One region of the Streptomyces sp. NPDC053069 genome, then DNA from elsewhere that is predicted to be linked to it. Evidence: riboswitches for the same ligand, from Rfam matches in the RefSeq annotation. Region 1 holds a riboswitch; the other holds the start of a gene.
What was found. A riboswitch is a leader RNA that binds a small molecule or an ion and turns the genes downstream of it on or off. The one in region 1 is predicted to bind cobalamin.

Region 1 (7,573 bases):
CGCCGTCTGCGCCGATCCGCCGGCCTTACGGGCGCTGTTGCTCCGCAACCGGGTGGTGCCCACGGGACCGGAGGACACGGAGGGGCCGCTGGTGTCCGCCGAGACCGTCGTCCTGGACGACGAGGTCCGCATCACCGCGCTGACCCGTACGACGTCGCTGGGGCATTCCGTCCATGCTCATGACGCCCTGCTGCACAACCCGTTTCTCCGGCAGAGCGTGCAACGGGCGGTACGGGCGCTGGGTCTCACCCACACCGTCGCGCATGTGAGCCTGCGGCTGACCGGGCGAGGGCCGCGGGTGACCGCGGTCGCTCCGCACTTGCCGGGTGATCTGATTCCGTGGCTGGTGGAACGGGCGACGGGAGTGGATCTGGTGGGGGCGACGCTGGCGCTCGCGTGCGGGGCGGTGCCCGAAGTGACACCTACGCGGCAGCGGGCGGCGGCGATCCGGTTCGCCGACGGCGCCTGCCGACGGGCCTCGCGGGAGTACTGGGTCGTCGAGGGCGCGGATGCCCTGGAGTGCGAACGGGCCTTCGACGCGGCGTAGCCCGCCCCCCTCAAGGCAGTTGCCCCACCGCTCGTATGACGTGCTCGGCCTCTTCGAGGAGCTCCAGCTCCCTCGGCGTCATCGTCGGGTTGGCCGCCCTGCGCCGCCGCGACCCTGCCCGGTACGGCGTGCAGTCGCCGCAGCAGCGAGGCGAGCAGGGTGCCGGCCTCCGCCGCGCCGACCCGGCCCTCGCCGGGGGCGGTCAGCAGCGTCGGGCCGGACAGGCTTTTCAGCGTCAGATCGGTGCCTGAGCCGGTGGGTCGCCCCCGGGGCGCGGGACAGCCGTGCCGACGTACGTATGCCATCACGGCGCACGCGGCTGCCGCGTCCCCCCGGCCGTCGCGGTCCCGGCGCAGGACCCAGGCGTCGTCGACCTCGTACACATCGGCCGAACGGCCCGACCCCAGCAGTCTCCCCGTCTCCGTCATGGCCGTGACCCTGGTCACCGCTGTCCTGTGCCCACAGCCACTCCTCAGGGCGCTGAAGGCTGCCGGTAAAGTGGCGGGGTCGTCATCACACCCGTACGGGGGGAAGCCGGTGCAATTCCGACGCCGACCCCCATCCGTGAGCCGCTGTTCGCGGTGAGCCGGACTGCCCCGTACGGCACGTTGACCGGCTTGCGTGCGTCGGCCGCCCGCCGCGCACGGCACCGTCGAGGTTTACGGAGCCGAGCCGCCCGGGGCCACCCGCGCGCTGCCCGGCTCCCTGCAGGGAGAGGCAGTCGCCGACCATGAACGTCCGCCGCAGTGCCGCGGCTCTCGCCGCCGTAGGCGTGCTGGCCGCCGCCGCACCCGCCATGGCCGCCGGCCCGTCCCCGTCGCCCAAGGTCGCGATCCCGTCCGGGCTGTACGGCACGTCCGACCCGACCTACGACGGTGTGTGGCGCCAGTCGCTGACGCTGGTCGCCCAGCGGACCCTCGGCTACCGGCCGGCCGCCTCGGCCGTCGACTGGCTGGCCGGGCAGCAGTGCGGCAACGGCGCGTTCGCCGCGTTCCGCGCCACCCCGGACAAGGCCTGCGACGGCAAGGTCATGGTGGACACCAACAGCACGGCCGCCGCCGTCCAGGCGCTGCAGGCCGTCGGGGGGCACGACGCGCAGGTCCGCAAGGCCCTGGTCTGGCTGACGAACGCACAGAACAAGGACGGCGGCTGGGGGTACTCGCCGGGCGGCGCGAGCGACACCAACTCCACCAGCGTCGTCATCGGCGCGTTCGCCGCGGTCGGCCAGGACCCCGCTCGGGTGCGCACCGGCGGCAAGTCCCCCTACGACCTGCTGGCCGCCATGTCCGTGCCCTGCGACCAGGACGGCGGCGGTGCCCTCGCCTTCCAGCAGGACAAGAAGGGCAAGCCGGCCGCCAACGCGGACGCGACGGCGGCCGGGGTGCTCGGCGCGCTCGGCAAGGGGTTCGTCGTGCAGGCCGGCAAGGCGCCCGCGCACGCCGCCTGCAGCCGGGCCGGCCACCCCGGCCCCGCGCAGGTCGCGGACAACGCCGGCGCGTATCTGGCGGCGGCCGTCGCCAAGACCGGCCACCTGCAGTCCGTGCTGCCCGGCGCCAAGGACCGGCCGGACTTCGGCAACACGGCCGACGCGGTCGTCGCGCTCGCCGCGGACGGGCGCAGCGAGCAGGCGAAGGCGTCGTACGCCTGGCTGGAGAAGAACGCCTCCCAGTGGGCGGCGCAGAGCGGTCCGGCGGCGTACGCCCAGCTGATCCTCGCCGCGCACGCGGTCGGCGCACAGCCGGGTGACTTCGCCGGCACGAGCCTGGTCCGGTCCCTCAACGAGCTGGGGCCCGCCCCGCAGATGGCGACCGAGCAGAAGCAGAAGACGAAGTCCGACAGCGGTTCGAGCTTCGGTGTCTGGTGGTTCGTCGGCGTCTGCCTCGTCGCGGGCATCGGCGTCGGCTTCCTGATCAGCGGCCGGAAGAAGCAGCAGCCGTGACCGCGGTCCGCCGCGCCGCGAGCCTGCTGGGCGCCGTGCTCGTCCTGCTGGCCGGGGCCGGGCAGGCGCACGCCGTCGGCTACCGCTACTGGTCCTTCTGGGAGCGGACCGGCGGACACTGGACGTACGCCACGCAGGGCCCGTCGACGGCCCGTCCCGACGACGGCGCCGTGGAGGGCTTCCGTTTCGCGGTGAGCGCGGACTCGGCGGACGCGAACCGGCCGCGCGGTGCGACGGACTTCGGCACGATCTGCGCGGCGACGCCCGCCACGTCCGGTACGAAGCGGGTGGCCCTGGTCCTCGACTTCGGCACCGCCGCGGACGCACCGTCCGGCGAGACACCGCCGGCGCGTCGTACGGCGTGCGCGCGGGTGTCCGCCGACGCGACGACGGCGGACGCGCTGGCCGCGGTGGCCAAGCCGCTGCGCTACGACTCCAACGCGCTGTTGTGTGCGATCGCCGGCTATCCGAAGAGGGGCTGCGGGGAGCAGGTGGCCGCCGGCCGGAAGGCACCGGAACGGAGCGGCGGTTCGTCGAGCGGCCCCTCGCTGGGTCTGCCGATCGGCGCGGGTGTCGTCGCCCTGCTGGCAGGCGCGGCGGTGTGGCAGTCCCGACGGCGGCGAAATGTCTCCGGTTGACCGCGGCCCGTCCGTGGCTGGTCGCTCTCACCGGGCGCAGCCTGCCGCTGTTCACCCCGGTGCCTGGTGGCTCTGGTCGTTGAGCCTCGGTACCGCCGCCACCCGCACCACCAACCCCCTTCTCCTCGCCCTCCTCATATCCGCCTCCGCCTACGTCGTGGCAACCCACCGCACCACCACCCCCTCCTCCCACGCCTACACGGCCTTCGCGAGAGTCGCCCTCGCCGTCCTCCTCGTCCGCCTCCTCTTCGCGATGGCGCTCGGCTCCCCGATCCCCGGCACCCACACCCTCCTCACCCTGCCCGAAGTCCCGCTGCCGCACTGGGCACAGGGCATCCACCTGGGCGGCAAGGTCACCGCCGAGGCGCTCGTCTTCGCCGCCTACGACGGGCTGAAGCTGGCCACCCTGCTGATCTGCGTCGGCGCGGCGAACGCGCTCGCCAGTCCCACCCGGCTGCTGAAATCCCTGCCCGGCGCGCTGTACGAGGCCGGCGTCGCCGTGGTCGTCGCCCTCACCTTCGCGCCGCACCTCATCGCCGACGTCCAGCGCCTGCGCGCCGCCCGCCGCCTGCGCGGCCGCCCGGACCGGGGCCTGCGCGGTCTGCTGCAGGTCGGGCTGCCGGTCCTGGAGGGCGCGTTGGAACGCTCGGTCGCGCTCGCCGCCGCGATGGAGGCCCGTGGCTACGGCCGCACCGCCGAGGTCCCCGCCGGTGTCCGCCGTACGACGGCCGCGCTCACCCTCGGCGGCCTGCTCGGCGTGTGCGCCGGCACCTATGGGCTGCTCACCGCGGAGGGCGGCGCGTACGGCATCCCGCTGCTGCTCGCCGGTGTCGCCGCCGCGCTCGCGGGTCTCAGGCTCGGCGGCCGGCGTTCGCCGCGCACCCGGTACCGGCCGGACCCGTGGGACGCGCGGGCCTGGCTGGTCGCCGGCTCCGGTGTCGCCGTCGCCGCGCTGCTCACGCTCGCCTCGGCCCGCGACCCGGAGTCCCTGCACCCCGGTGTCGTCCCCCTGACCGCCCCCACGCTCCCCCTGTGGCCCGCCGCGGCGGTCCTTCTCGCCCTCCTCCCCGCCGTCGTCGTACCCCAGGCCCCCAAGGAGCCGTCGTGATCCGCTTCGAGGATGTCAGCGTGACGTACGACGGTGCGGCCGAACCCACCGTCCAGCGCGTGGGCTTCGAGGTTCCGGAGGGCGAACTGGTGCTGCTCGTCGGCCCGTCGGGGGTGGGCAAGTCGACGGTGCTCGGCGCGGTGAGCGGTCTGGTGCCGCACTTCACCGGCGGCACCCTGCGCGGCCGCGTCACGGTGGCCGGCCGGGACACCCGCACCCACAAGCCGCGCGAACTCGCCGATGTGGTCGGCACGGTGGGGCAGGATCCGCTCGCGCACTTCGTGACCGACACCGTGGAGGACGAACTCGCCTATGGCATGGAGTCCTTGGGGCTCGCCCCGGAGGTGATGCGGCGCCGGGTGGAGGAGACCCTCGACCTGCTGGGCCTCGCCGGACTGCGCGGCCGCCCCATCGCCACCCTCTCCGGAGGGCAGCGACAGCGCGTCGCGATTGGCTCCGTGCTCACCGCCCACCCGCAGGTGCTGGTCCTGGACGAGCCGACCTCGGCACTGGACCCGGCCGCGGCGGAGGAGGTCCTGGCGGTGCTCCAGCGTCTGGTGCACGACCTGGGCACGACGGTCCTGATGGCCGAGCACCGCCTGGAACGCGTGATCCAGTACGCCGACCGCGTGGTCCTCCTGCCCGGCCCCGGCGAAGCGCCGGTCGTCGGCACCCCGGCCGAGGTGATGGCCGTCTCCCCCGTGTTCCCGCCGGTGGTGGACCTGGGACGACTGGCGGGCTGGTCCCCGCTGCCCCTCACCGTGAGAGACGCCCGCCGGCGCGCCGGTGACCTGAGGGAACGCCTGGCCGCAGCCCTGGGCACACATGCCGCTTCGGGTGCGGGGACGCGGGGGCCGGTCGCGCCCACGCGGCGACAGCCGCACATCGGATACAGCCCCACGCCCCCGGGGAACTGCGGCCCCGTCGAGCGCGGAGGCGCCGCACCCGGCGAGCGCCCGCAGGCGGACCAGCCCCCGGCCCGCACCGGCACAGGGCGCCGCCTCCGGTTCCGGCGCCGTCCCGCCCCCACCGCAGAAGCCCGGCGGACGCACATCGCCGAAGTCCGCTCCCTCTCCGTCCGCCGCGCCCGCACAGACGCCCTCCGGCGCGTCGACCTGACGGTGGCTCCCGGCGAGACCATCGCCCTCATGGGCCGCAACGGCGCCGGAAAGTCCACCCTGCTCAGCTCCCTGGTCGGACTCGTGACTCCCACCTCCGGCACCGTCACCGTCGGTACGGTCACCCCCCACCTCACCTCCCCCCGCGACCTCGTCCGCCGCGTCGGCCTGGTCCCCCAGGAGCCACGGGACCTCCTCTACGCCGACACGGTCGCCGACGAGTGCGCGGCGGCCGACCGGGACGCGGGGGCCGAGCCCGGCACCTGCCGGGCCCTGGTGTCCGAGCTGGTGCCGGGGATCACGGACGACACCCACCCCCGCGACCTGTCCGAGGGCCAGCGCCTCGCGCTCGCCCTCGCCGTCGTACTGACCGCCCGGCCGCCCCTGCTGCTGCTCGACGAGCCGACACGCGGCCTCGACTACGCGGCCAAGGCCCGCCTGGTGACCGTGCTGCGCGGGCTCGCCGCCGAGGGGCACGCGATCGTGCTGGCCACGCATGACGTGGAGCTGGCGGCCGAGACGGCGCACCGGGTGGTGCTGCTCGCCGAGGGCGAGGTGATCGCGGACGGGCCGACGGCGCAGATCGTCGTCTCCTCACCGTCCTTCGCGCCGCAGGTGACGAAGATCCTCGCCCCGCAGCAGTGGCTCACCGTGGCCCAGGTACGGGAGGCCCTCGGGTGAGCGCCGCACGGCCGGGTGCCGCACGGCTGCACGCCGTCCGGCTCGGCCCCCGTTCGCTCGCCGCGCTGGCGCTGGTCAGCGCGGTCGGCGTGGCCGCCTTCTGCTGGCCCTTCCTCGCCCCGCCCACCTCGCAGCTGAGCGCCCATGCCCAGGACGCGCCCTGGCTCTTCGCGGGCCTGCTGGTGCTGCTGGTCGCGGTGGTGGCGGCGACGATCTCCGAATCGGATCTCGGGCCGAAGGCCGTGGCCATGCTGGGTGTGCTGGCCGCGACCGGGGCCGCGCTGCGCCCGATCGGCGCGGGGACGGCCGGGGTCGAGCCGATGTTCTTCCTGATGGTGCTCAGCGGGCGGGTGCTGGGCCCCGGCTTCGGCTTCACCCTGGGCTCGGTGACGATGTTCGCGTCCGCCCTGCTCACGGGCGGGGTCGGGCCGTGGCTGCCGTTCCAGATGCTGTCGATGGGCTGGTTCACGATGGGCGCGGGGCTGCTGCCGGGGCCCGTGCGGCTGCGGGGACGCGGGGAACTGCTGCTGCTGGCCGGCTACGGCTTCCTCGCCGCCTTCGCCTACGGCACGGTCATGAATCTGGCGGGCTGGCCGTTCATGGGTGCCTCCGCCTCGAACATCTCCTTCGACGCGCATGTCTCCGTCCCGGCCAACCTGGCCCGTTTCCTCGCCTACTGCCTGGCCACCTCGCTCGGCTGGGACCTGGGCCGGGCCGTCTGCACGGTGGCGCTGACCCTCGCGCTCGGACCGGCCGTGCTGCGCGCGCTGCGCCGGGCCACCCGGCGGGCCGCCTTCGAGACCGCGGTCACATTCGGCGAGCACGGTCGGTGAGTTCCCGTATCCGCGTGGTGAGCGAGTCGGTGAAGCACCCCACATGACGCAGGTCACCTACGATGCGGGACCGTAGTCCCAAATGTCCGATACATCCTTTCGTGCACCCCCGCTGACCTGCACTTTGAGAGCCACGCCACACGGCGGGTGATTCCGGCCGATCCGGCCACAACTAGTAAAAGGGGTCATTGCGGACCAACTTCGCGCCTGCTTGTCTGGACGACGTCGCCAGGCGCCACGAGCCCTCAGGGCCGCGGCGCCGACGCATGCGGCCACAGCGCGTGGTCCATCCCATGCGGGCGATCCCCTGTCCCCGACGCAAGAGGTTCTCCGTGTCCGTCTCCTTCATCCGCCGCATCGCTTCCCCGAAGAAGGCCCTCACCGCCGCCGCCGTGGCCGCCGCCACCGCCGGTATGGCGCTGTCCGCGGCACCCGCCCAGGCCGCGCCCGCCTCGGCCTCCTCCGCTCAGGCGATCGCGCACAAGATGATCCCGGACGCCGCGCAGTTCAACGCGTTCAGCAAGATCGTCGAGCGGGAGAGCGGTTGGAACCCGACCGCCACCAACAGCTCCTCCGGCGCGTACGGCCTGGTGCAGGCCCTGCCGGGTTCGAAGATGTCCTCGGCCGGTGCCGACTGGAAGACCAACCCGGCCACCCAGATCAAGTGGGGCCTGGACTACATGAACTCCCGCTACGGCAGCCCGGCCAA
Region 2 (7,573 bases), on a different contig from region 1:
CCGTCGTGCGCGCCATCTCGATCAGGCGCTGGTCGACGCCCCTGATCGCGGCGAACAGATTGAGATACATCGGGACGCCTGCGCCGAACGAGATCAGCAGCACCTTGGTGAGCTCGTCGATGCCGAACCACACGATCATCAGTGGCAGCACCGCCAGCAGCGGGATGGTGTTGAGGACCTGCACCAGGCCGTTGAACAGGTACTCGCCGCTGCGCAGCAGCCCGCCGAGCACTCCGGTGACGATGCCCACCGTCAAACCGATCAGGAGTCCGATGCCGGCCCGTTGCAGCGAGATGGCCACGTCCGGGCCGAGCACGCCCTGCTGCCACAGGTCGGCGGCGGATTTCACGATGGAGGTCGGCGCCGGAGCGTATGTCTTCGCCAGTACGCCGGCTCGGGCGAGAACCTCCCAGGCGACCAGGATCACGACCGGGGTCGTGTAGATCCCGAGCGGCCAGCGGAGGCGCTCGCGGAGTGAGCTGAGCGGTGTCCGGCGGCGGGTGTCGCGGGGCAGGAAGACCTCGCGTTCCCGCGTGCTCGGCGACTCGGCGTCGGCGGTCTGGGGGACGGCCGGCGCCGTGAGGCGGATCTCGGTCATGCGACCGCCTCCAGGACGCCGGTGTAGTGCGAGGCGTCGCCGACGAGTTGCCGGCTGCGGCGGCCGTCGACCCCGACCGGCACGTCGCCCGCCACCGTCACCCGGTTGAGGCGCCGCGGGTGGTCGTCGTAGTTGTCCACCCCGTAGTGCTGGGTGATCCGGTTGTCGAAGATCAGCAGCTGGCCGGGGGACCAGGTCCAGCGCAGGATGTTCTCCGGACGTGTCACATAGGACTGCAGGATGCGCAGCAGATCGGCCGAGTCGCTGCTCGGCAGGCCGACGATCCGCTGGGCGAAACCGCCGATGAACAGGCCGCGTTCGCCGGTCAGCGGATGCACCCGCACGACCGGGTGCTCCGCCTCGTAGGGCGCCGAGACGAAGACCCGGTCGTACTCCTGGCGCAGCGCCGTCGTGGCCGGAGGACGGGCGTAGTCGTGCTGGTTGGTGTGCACGACGCGCAGCGAGTCCGCGAGAGCGCGGAGCGGTTCGGGCAGGTCGCGGTAGGCCGCGGCGGCGTTGGCGATGAGCGTCTCGCCGCCGTACGGCGGGATCGCGAGGGACCGGAGGGTGGTGACCTGCGGCGGGTTGACCACGAAGGTGACGTCCGTGTGCCACGCGTCGGCCTTGGACGTCTCGCTGTCGACGGCGAGCACGTTCGTCGTGCCATCGGCCGCCGGTATGTTCGGGTGAGCGGTGGTGAGTTCGCCGAACCACGCGGCGACGCGCTCCTGACCGGCGTTGTCGAGGTTCACCTGGTCGAACACGATGGCCTTGTGTTCGTTGAGGGCTTCACGGAGCGCCGTGACCGTCGACGGGTCGCTCGGGGCCGTCAGGTCGACGCCCTCGACGACCGCGCCGATACGGCCGGTCAGCTTGCGGATGGACACAGGCATGCGGAGGTCCTTGTCGGGGAGGCGGGCGCAGCACGGGGTGCTGGAAGATGAGGAGTTGGAGTGCACGGTCGACCGGCGCGGCCGGGACACCGCGGTTCGGGTGGCCGTCGGGTCGCGATGCGGGAGGAGCGGAACGACGGCGTCGAAAGCACCTGATGCAGGTCAGGGCGACCGCTCATCCGGTCGTGGAGAAGAGCCGGAGAAGGGGACGATCAGGAGGCGGGCACAACGGTCCTCAAGGAGACCGTGTGACGACGTGCCGGCTCAGCGACAACAGAACGCGCTGGAGACGTGCGCCAGATCGATGTGGCGCCGCCGAGTGAGGTCCACGCGCGGGTTCATGGGACCGGAGTTCAGCAGAGGTCCGTGGCACTGGTCAAGGACTTCCCGGACGGGTCTTGCATCGCGGACAGGGACAACCGTCGTATGTCCGGAGCCGGGCGGCCGTGTGCCATGGTGAGCGCATGGCCAGTGAGATCAGGTTCGAGCCCGGCCTCTACCGAGGCACCGCCGAGTACTACGACCGGTTCCGCCTCCCCTGCCCCGATCAGATGATCGCCGACCTCGCGCGCCGGGCGGCACCGTCGGGGCACGGACGCCTGCTCGACCTGGCATGCGGCACCGGCCAGCTCTGGTCCGCGCCAAGGCGGACGTTTCCGGCGCGGCCCACATCCGGACGATCACCGTCGGCGCCGAGGATCTCCACGCCGAACCGGGAAGCTTCGAGCTGATCGTCATCGGCAATGCGTTCCACCGGCTCCCCCGCGACCTGGTCGCGCAGCGCGCCCACGGCTGGCTGAAACCCGGCGGCTGTCTCGCGCTGTGCTGGTCGACCGGTCCGTGGACGGGGCCCCGGGACTGGCAGCGGGCGCTCTCCAGCATGCTGCGCAGATGGCAGAACACCCTCGGCGCGGCCGGCCGCGTGCCCGCCGGCTGGGAGCAGGCACGGAAGCAGGATCCCGACCACGATGTCCTGTCACGTGCCGGGTTCGAACCCGCCGGACGGCACGAGTTCTCCGTCGAGCACCGCTGGACGATCCGTGAGCTCGCCGGGTACATCCGGTCGACATCGTTCCTGCCGCCCGCGGTGCTCGCGGAGCACGCCGGCACGTTCGACGCCGACCTCACCGCCGAACTCGGCTCCTGCGCAGCCGACGGCCACCTCTGCGAAACGGTCGGCTACGCCTACGAACTGGCCCGCAAGCCGGCTCCCGGATGACCGCCCTCCGGTCCGGGCGTTCGCTTCGCAGAACCGCCGGATGCCGTACCACCGCGTCGAACAGACAGCCCTGTGTGTGGGGCACCGCGGTGTCCGGCCGGGTGTGGCCGGTCGGGCCGGAAGTGGGCGGTCGGGGCGCACGGAAGGCATGCGGTGGATGTTATGTTCGCGGCCGCGCGGGCCGTACCGGCCGGGGCCCGCGTCCCAGGACGAAGGCAGCAGGAGCATCCGCGTGACCAGCCGAGTTCTTCTCGTCTCCCCCGCCACCAGCGCGTCGTTGCGGCAGGCGCGGTTCGACGACGGCGGCTCGCTCGACGCCGTCGGCGCGGTACGGGCCCGGGCGGCGGCCGGGTCGCTGCCCGCCGCGGAGCGTGTGGCCGTCTCTCCGGGCGCGCGCTGCCGGGAGACGGCCACGGCGCTGGGCCTCGACGGCGTGCCGGTGCCGGAACTGGCGGGGCTCGACGTGGGCCGCTGGCGGGGCCGCACCCTTGAGGAGGTGGGGGCCGCCGAGCCGGAGGCGGTGGGCCATTGGCTCACCGACCCCGGCTGCGCCCCGCATGGTGGTGAGTCCGTGCAGGACCTGTGCGGAAGGGTCGCACGGTGGCTGGCCGACGTGCAGGCCGTGGCGGGCCGTACGGTCGCCGTCGTCGAGCCGGAGGTGGTACGGGCGGCCGTCGGCGGCGCGCTGGGGTTGCCTGTCACGGTTTTCTGGCGCCTCGATGTGCCGCCGCTGACCGTGACCGAACTCAGCGGCCGGGCCGGGCGCTGGAATCTGCGGCTGGGGCGTCCGCTTGCCGCGCCGGACGCCGATTAGGCGCCGCCGGCCGGTGGTTCAGTCTGCCGAAGCCCGGTGACGGCGCAGCAGCGCCGCTATCGCGCAGCGCAGGCAGGTGCCGTCGTCGCCCGGCTCCATGGCTTCGCGGTCGGGGCATGTCGTCGGCGCCGGATGGGACCGTCCCCGGCAGCCGTCCCCCGAGGCCGCGATCAGCATCTCCAGGTCGTGCAGCAGCTGTTCGGTGCGCTTGGCCTGCTGGGCGAGCACCCGCACCCGGGCGCTCTGGCCGCCGATCTGCCGTCGGCTGGCGACCAGTTGCTCGTATTCCCTCGGGGTGAGGGCGACCGCGTCGCGGCCACCGACGGTGATCCGGCGGGGCTGTGGGGCTCTGGCCACTCGGTTCCTCCGCTCCTCGCCCGGGCATCCGCCTCCGGTCCGCCGCCGGATTCCCTCGCCCTGCCGGTGAACCCGTGCGCCGGTGTCCGGAGAACGCCAGAGGGCCCCCGGATGATTCCGAAGGGCCCTCTGTTGTCCGGAAGGGGTCAGTGCGCGGCCGGAACCGCTCGCCCGCTCTCGGCCGTCGTCGGCTTGGGGCTCAGCAGCCGCTCGGCCAACTCGCCGAAGAGGAGGCCGAATCCGCCCCACAGAGCGGCCTGGATGCCCAGTGCCGAGAGCCGGAACCGCCACAGCAGGGTGGCCGGGAAGCCCTTGGGGACCTCGTTGACGACAGGCAGGAACTGGTAGGCCAGACCGATCACGACGGCGAACGCGGCCACCGCGACGACCGTCGCCCACCAGGTGCCCAGACGGGGAGCCAGGCGCTTGCCCAGCAGGGTGGCGGCGACCGCCAGCAGGACGCTGAGCAGCATCATCAGGAAGTACAGGGTGGTCCGCCTGCCGATGGTGTCGGGCTCGCCGACCGACGGCGGGTTGGCCGGGTACTTCAGGAACGGCACGACGTACACGGCGAGGAGGGCGCAGCCCGACAGCAGCAGCGCGGTGGCGCGCGGGCTGAAGCGGCCCACGCGGCCCAGGGCGAAGCAGAAGGCGAGCGCGGCGATCCCGCCGAAGGCGACCCCGTACACGAGGACACCGGTGGCGAGGCCGGCGGTGGACTGCAGGGAGCGGGAGACGACTTCCATCTCGTGCTCGTGGGAGTGGGCCTCCTCGAAGCTGATCGCCTTGTCGACGCTCGGCTCACCGAGGACGTACGCCACGACGAGGGCGAGCATGCCGGCCGCGAGGCCGGCGAGCATGCCCCGTACGAGGAGGTTCCGTACGGTTGCGGAATTCATGGGCGGGCGGTGTCCCCTCGCCTCAGTGGCAGGGGAAACCGAGCAGGTGTCGGGCGTCGTGCACCCACTCGTGGACGTCCGTGCCGTTGAGCACCGAGGTGGCGCCCTGCTCGGCGCCGACGAAGTAGAGCAGGATCAGCATGAGGATGCCGAAGAAGACCGCCCAGGGGGCAATCGCCTTCAGTGGCAGCTTGGCGGGTACGACGGGGGTGGTGGCTGTCGGCTGGGCGACGGTCTGCGCCATGGCAGAACCTCCTCTGGGAGTTCGCGTCCCATCTCGGTGGTGCACAGGACGACGGCCACGGGTCTGACTCACGGGACGCCGCGGGGGCGTCTCGCACACAGTGGCGCGACCGTGCCGGATTCCCACCGGCTTCCGTCTCGCCGTCGTCGATATCGGACAGACCGTACCGCGTGCCGCGCGCTCGGCCAAGACCGCCTGCCCCCGCCGTGATCTTCCTCTCCCAGCAGGCGGGACAGGACGAGGCCGGTGGGGCGGCAGCGCAGGCAGGGCCCACATCAACGGCGCCCGGGGGCAGTTGCGCACGGCCGTGTCGGTGGCGCGCACCGGACGGTGGCGACCTGCGCCGGCTCGGTGCCGTACCGGACCCCTGGGTCAACGGGGATCCGCACGGCGCCGTGGCGGCGTGAAGGCGTACAGGTCGAGGATGTCCGGCTGGGGAGCGACGCCCGGGCCACCCGCCCGTACCCACGTCACGATGTCCTCGGTCGCATCCGGGTCGTTGACAAGTCCGAGCCAGACCGGCCGCGCACCGGCGGCCCGGCCCGCGGTGGACGGCTGTACGACGATGACGTTGGCCTGGTCGCACACGTCGAGGCAGTCGGAGATGCGCACCGGCACCTCCGCCCGCAGCCGTGCGGTCTGCGCCTGGTGATCAACCCCCGTCACCTTGGGGCTGCCGCAGCAGCAGTCCCGGCACACGACGACCCGGCACGGCGCCGCAGCGCTCCCCGTCCCCGCTCCGCCGGACGCCTCTTCCGCCGGCCTCTCGGGCACGCCCATGTCACTCCCCTCCCGGGGAGATCCGCCCCGGTGTGCGTCGAGGAGGCGACCGCGTGAGTCTCTGGCTCCCGGGTCGTCGCCCGCCCGGCCTGCCCGCCCCGGGCGGAGCGGAGGCCTGCCGGAACTCGCTCACCGGTCACAGTGGCGGGACCGCGCCGGATTCACACCGGCTTCCTCGGACCGCCGTCGCCCTATGTCGCAGGTCATCATGCCATCACCGGTGGGAGCGCCGCGTGTACCGTCACCGCTCCCGCCCTCCGACGGCGGCCGGAGCGACGACCGGGCCGGGGGGTGTCGTTCGGATCATCCCGGCGTCGCGGGCCCTGGCGCTGCACGCTGCCCGCGGCGCGCCGGCCGACCCGGTGGGCCGTGCGGCGTATGTGGGGGATCAGGGCCGGGACTTCGGCGCGGTAGGCGTCGTAGGCGGCGCCGAACCGCCGGGCCATCAGGCGGTCCTCGACCCGGACCCGGCGCAGCAGCCCGGGTATCGCGGCCACCAGGAACGCCACCCGGACACCGAAGCCGCAGGCCGGCACGGAACCGGTGACCAAGCCGAGCAGGCCGGTGTAGATGGGGTGGCGGACCAGCCGGTACGGCCCGTCCGTGCGCAGCTCGTGGTACTCCCGGACCGTCGGCACACTGGCCCACATCGTCCCCAGCACCCAGCGGGACCACAGCAGCAGGGCGGTCGAGGCGACGGCGAGCAGGACACCCAGGAGGGCCGGCTCGGGCCGCCAGTACTGCAGATGGCGCCAGAACCCTTCGAAGCGCCCGACCAGGATGAAGAACGCGGAGACGCCCGCCGCCGGCAGCAGCCGGCGCGGCAGCGTGCGGCGCAGTCCCCGCAGCCAGCCGCGCAGTCCCAACCGGCTCCGCACGCCGAAGTGGACAGCGCCCACGACCCAGGCCGCGACGAAGATCAGGACGCAGACGTCGACGGTCAGGACGAGTGCCGAGTGAAGAGAACCCATGCCTCAAGACTGCTCCGCGTACCCAGCCGATCACCACCACCCACGGGTCGATGGAGAGGCCCCGCCTATCCCCACCGCTCCCCACCGTTCTCCGTCCACGGATGGAGAACGCGGCGGCAAGGCCCGTACCGGACACGGCAGTTCGGGCGTGTCCCGGGTGTGGCGCTGCTAGCCTGCGCGCAGGTGCTCGGGCGGGACAGGGGAGGAGCTGAACGCCGTGGTCCATGCGTTCGCCGTGTACCGGGACGCCATGCGCGAGGCGTGGGGTGACTGGTGGCTGGCCTGGCCCCTGCTGCAGAAGGTCGGCGTGGGGGACGTCCTGCACGACTCGCGGGGGTCCGTCCGCGCGGCCGGGACGCTGGCCGACCGCAGGATCGCCTTCGACGCGACGGCGCCCGAGGCCCGCGGTGCCTTCCTGCACGACGCCGGCGGCGGGATCGACGTCCGCTTCAAGGCGTCCGGCGCCACGGACCCGCTCTTCACGGCCCTCGTCGACGCGGACGCCGGGGTGCTGCTGCGGTTCGCCCGGCAGCGGGCCGCGCTGGTGGCGTACCGGGGCCTGGCCGGGAGCGGTCTGACGGACACCCCTGCCCTGGCCCGGGCGCTCGTCCGCCGCTACTGGGAGGGCCGCTGGGAGGCCGGTCTGCTCGCCGTGACCGAGGTGGTGCGGGCCGATGCGGCCGCCGTGCTGGTGGCCGCCGAGGCGGGCGCCTCGGCCGAGCTGCGCCTGGCCACGTCCGTCGGCGCCGGGCCGCTGCAGCTGCTCGACCTGGCGGGCTCGGCGCGGCTCGCCGGCAG

Region 2: linked by a shared signal. The riboswitch ahead of ACIGXP_RS07845 (CbtB-domain containing protein) and the one ahead of ACIGXP_RS24825 (prenyltransferase/squalene oxidase repeat-containing protein) in region 1 are both predicted to bind cobalamin.

What each region holds. Positions count from the first base shown of each region.
Region 1 is NZ_JBITZN010000011.1:16,907-24,479, forward strand. Features, by position in the region: gene ACIGXP_RS24815 (hypothetical protein) at 1-547, shown strand, start outside; partial or broken gene ACIGXP_RS24820 (phosphotransferase) at 655-975, opposite strand; cobalamin riboswitch at 1,035-1,161, shown strand; gene ACIGXP_RS24825 (prenyltransferase/squalene oxidase repeat-containing protein) at 1,278-2,486, shown strand; gene ACIGXP_RS24830 (SCO2322 family protein) at 2,483-3,124, shown strand; gene ACIGXP_RS24835 (CbiQ family ECF transporter T component) at 3,111-4,232, shown strand; gene ACIGXP_RS24840 (ABC transporter ATP-binding protein) at 4,229-6,031, shown strand; gene ACIGXP_RS24845 (ECF transporter S component) at 6,028-6,864, shown strand; gene ACIGXP_RS24850 (transglycosylase SLT domain-containing protein) at 7,197-7,573, shown strand, end outside.
Region 2 is NZ_JBITZN010000003.1:176,916-184,488, forward strand. Features, by position in the region: gene ACIGXP_RS07815 (ABC transporter permease) at 1-598, opposite strand, end outside; gene ACIGXP_RS07820 (TauD/TfdA dioxygenase family protein) at 595-1,491, opposite strand; gene ACIGXP_RS07825 (class I SAM-dependent methyltransferase) at 2,105-2,710, shown strand; gene ACIGXP_RS07830 (histidine phosphatase family protein) at 2,943-3,524, shown strand; gene ACIGXP_RS07835 (hypothetical protein) at 3,543-3,881, opposite strand; gene ACIGXP_RS07840 (CbtA family protein) at 4,028-4,780, opposite strand; gene ACIGXP_RS07845 (CbtB-domain containing protein) at 4,803-5,024, opposite strand; cobalamin riboswitch at 5,061-5,204, opposite strand; gene ACIGXP_RS07850 (hypothetical protein) at 5,397-5,798, opposite strand; cobalamin riboswitch at 5,860-5,981, opposite strand; gene ACIGXP_RS07855 (methyltransferase family protein) at 6,011-6,775, opposite strand; gene ACIGXP_RS07860 (hypothetical protein) at 6,993-7,573, shown strand, end outside.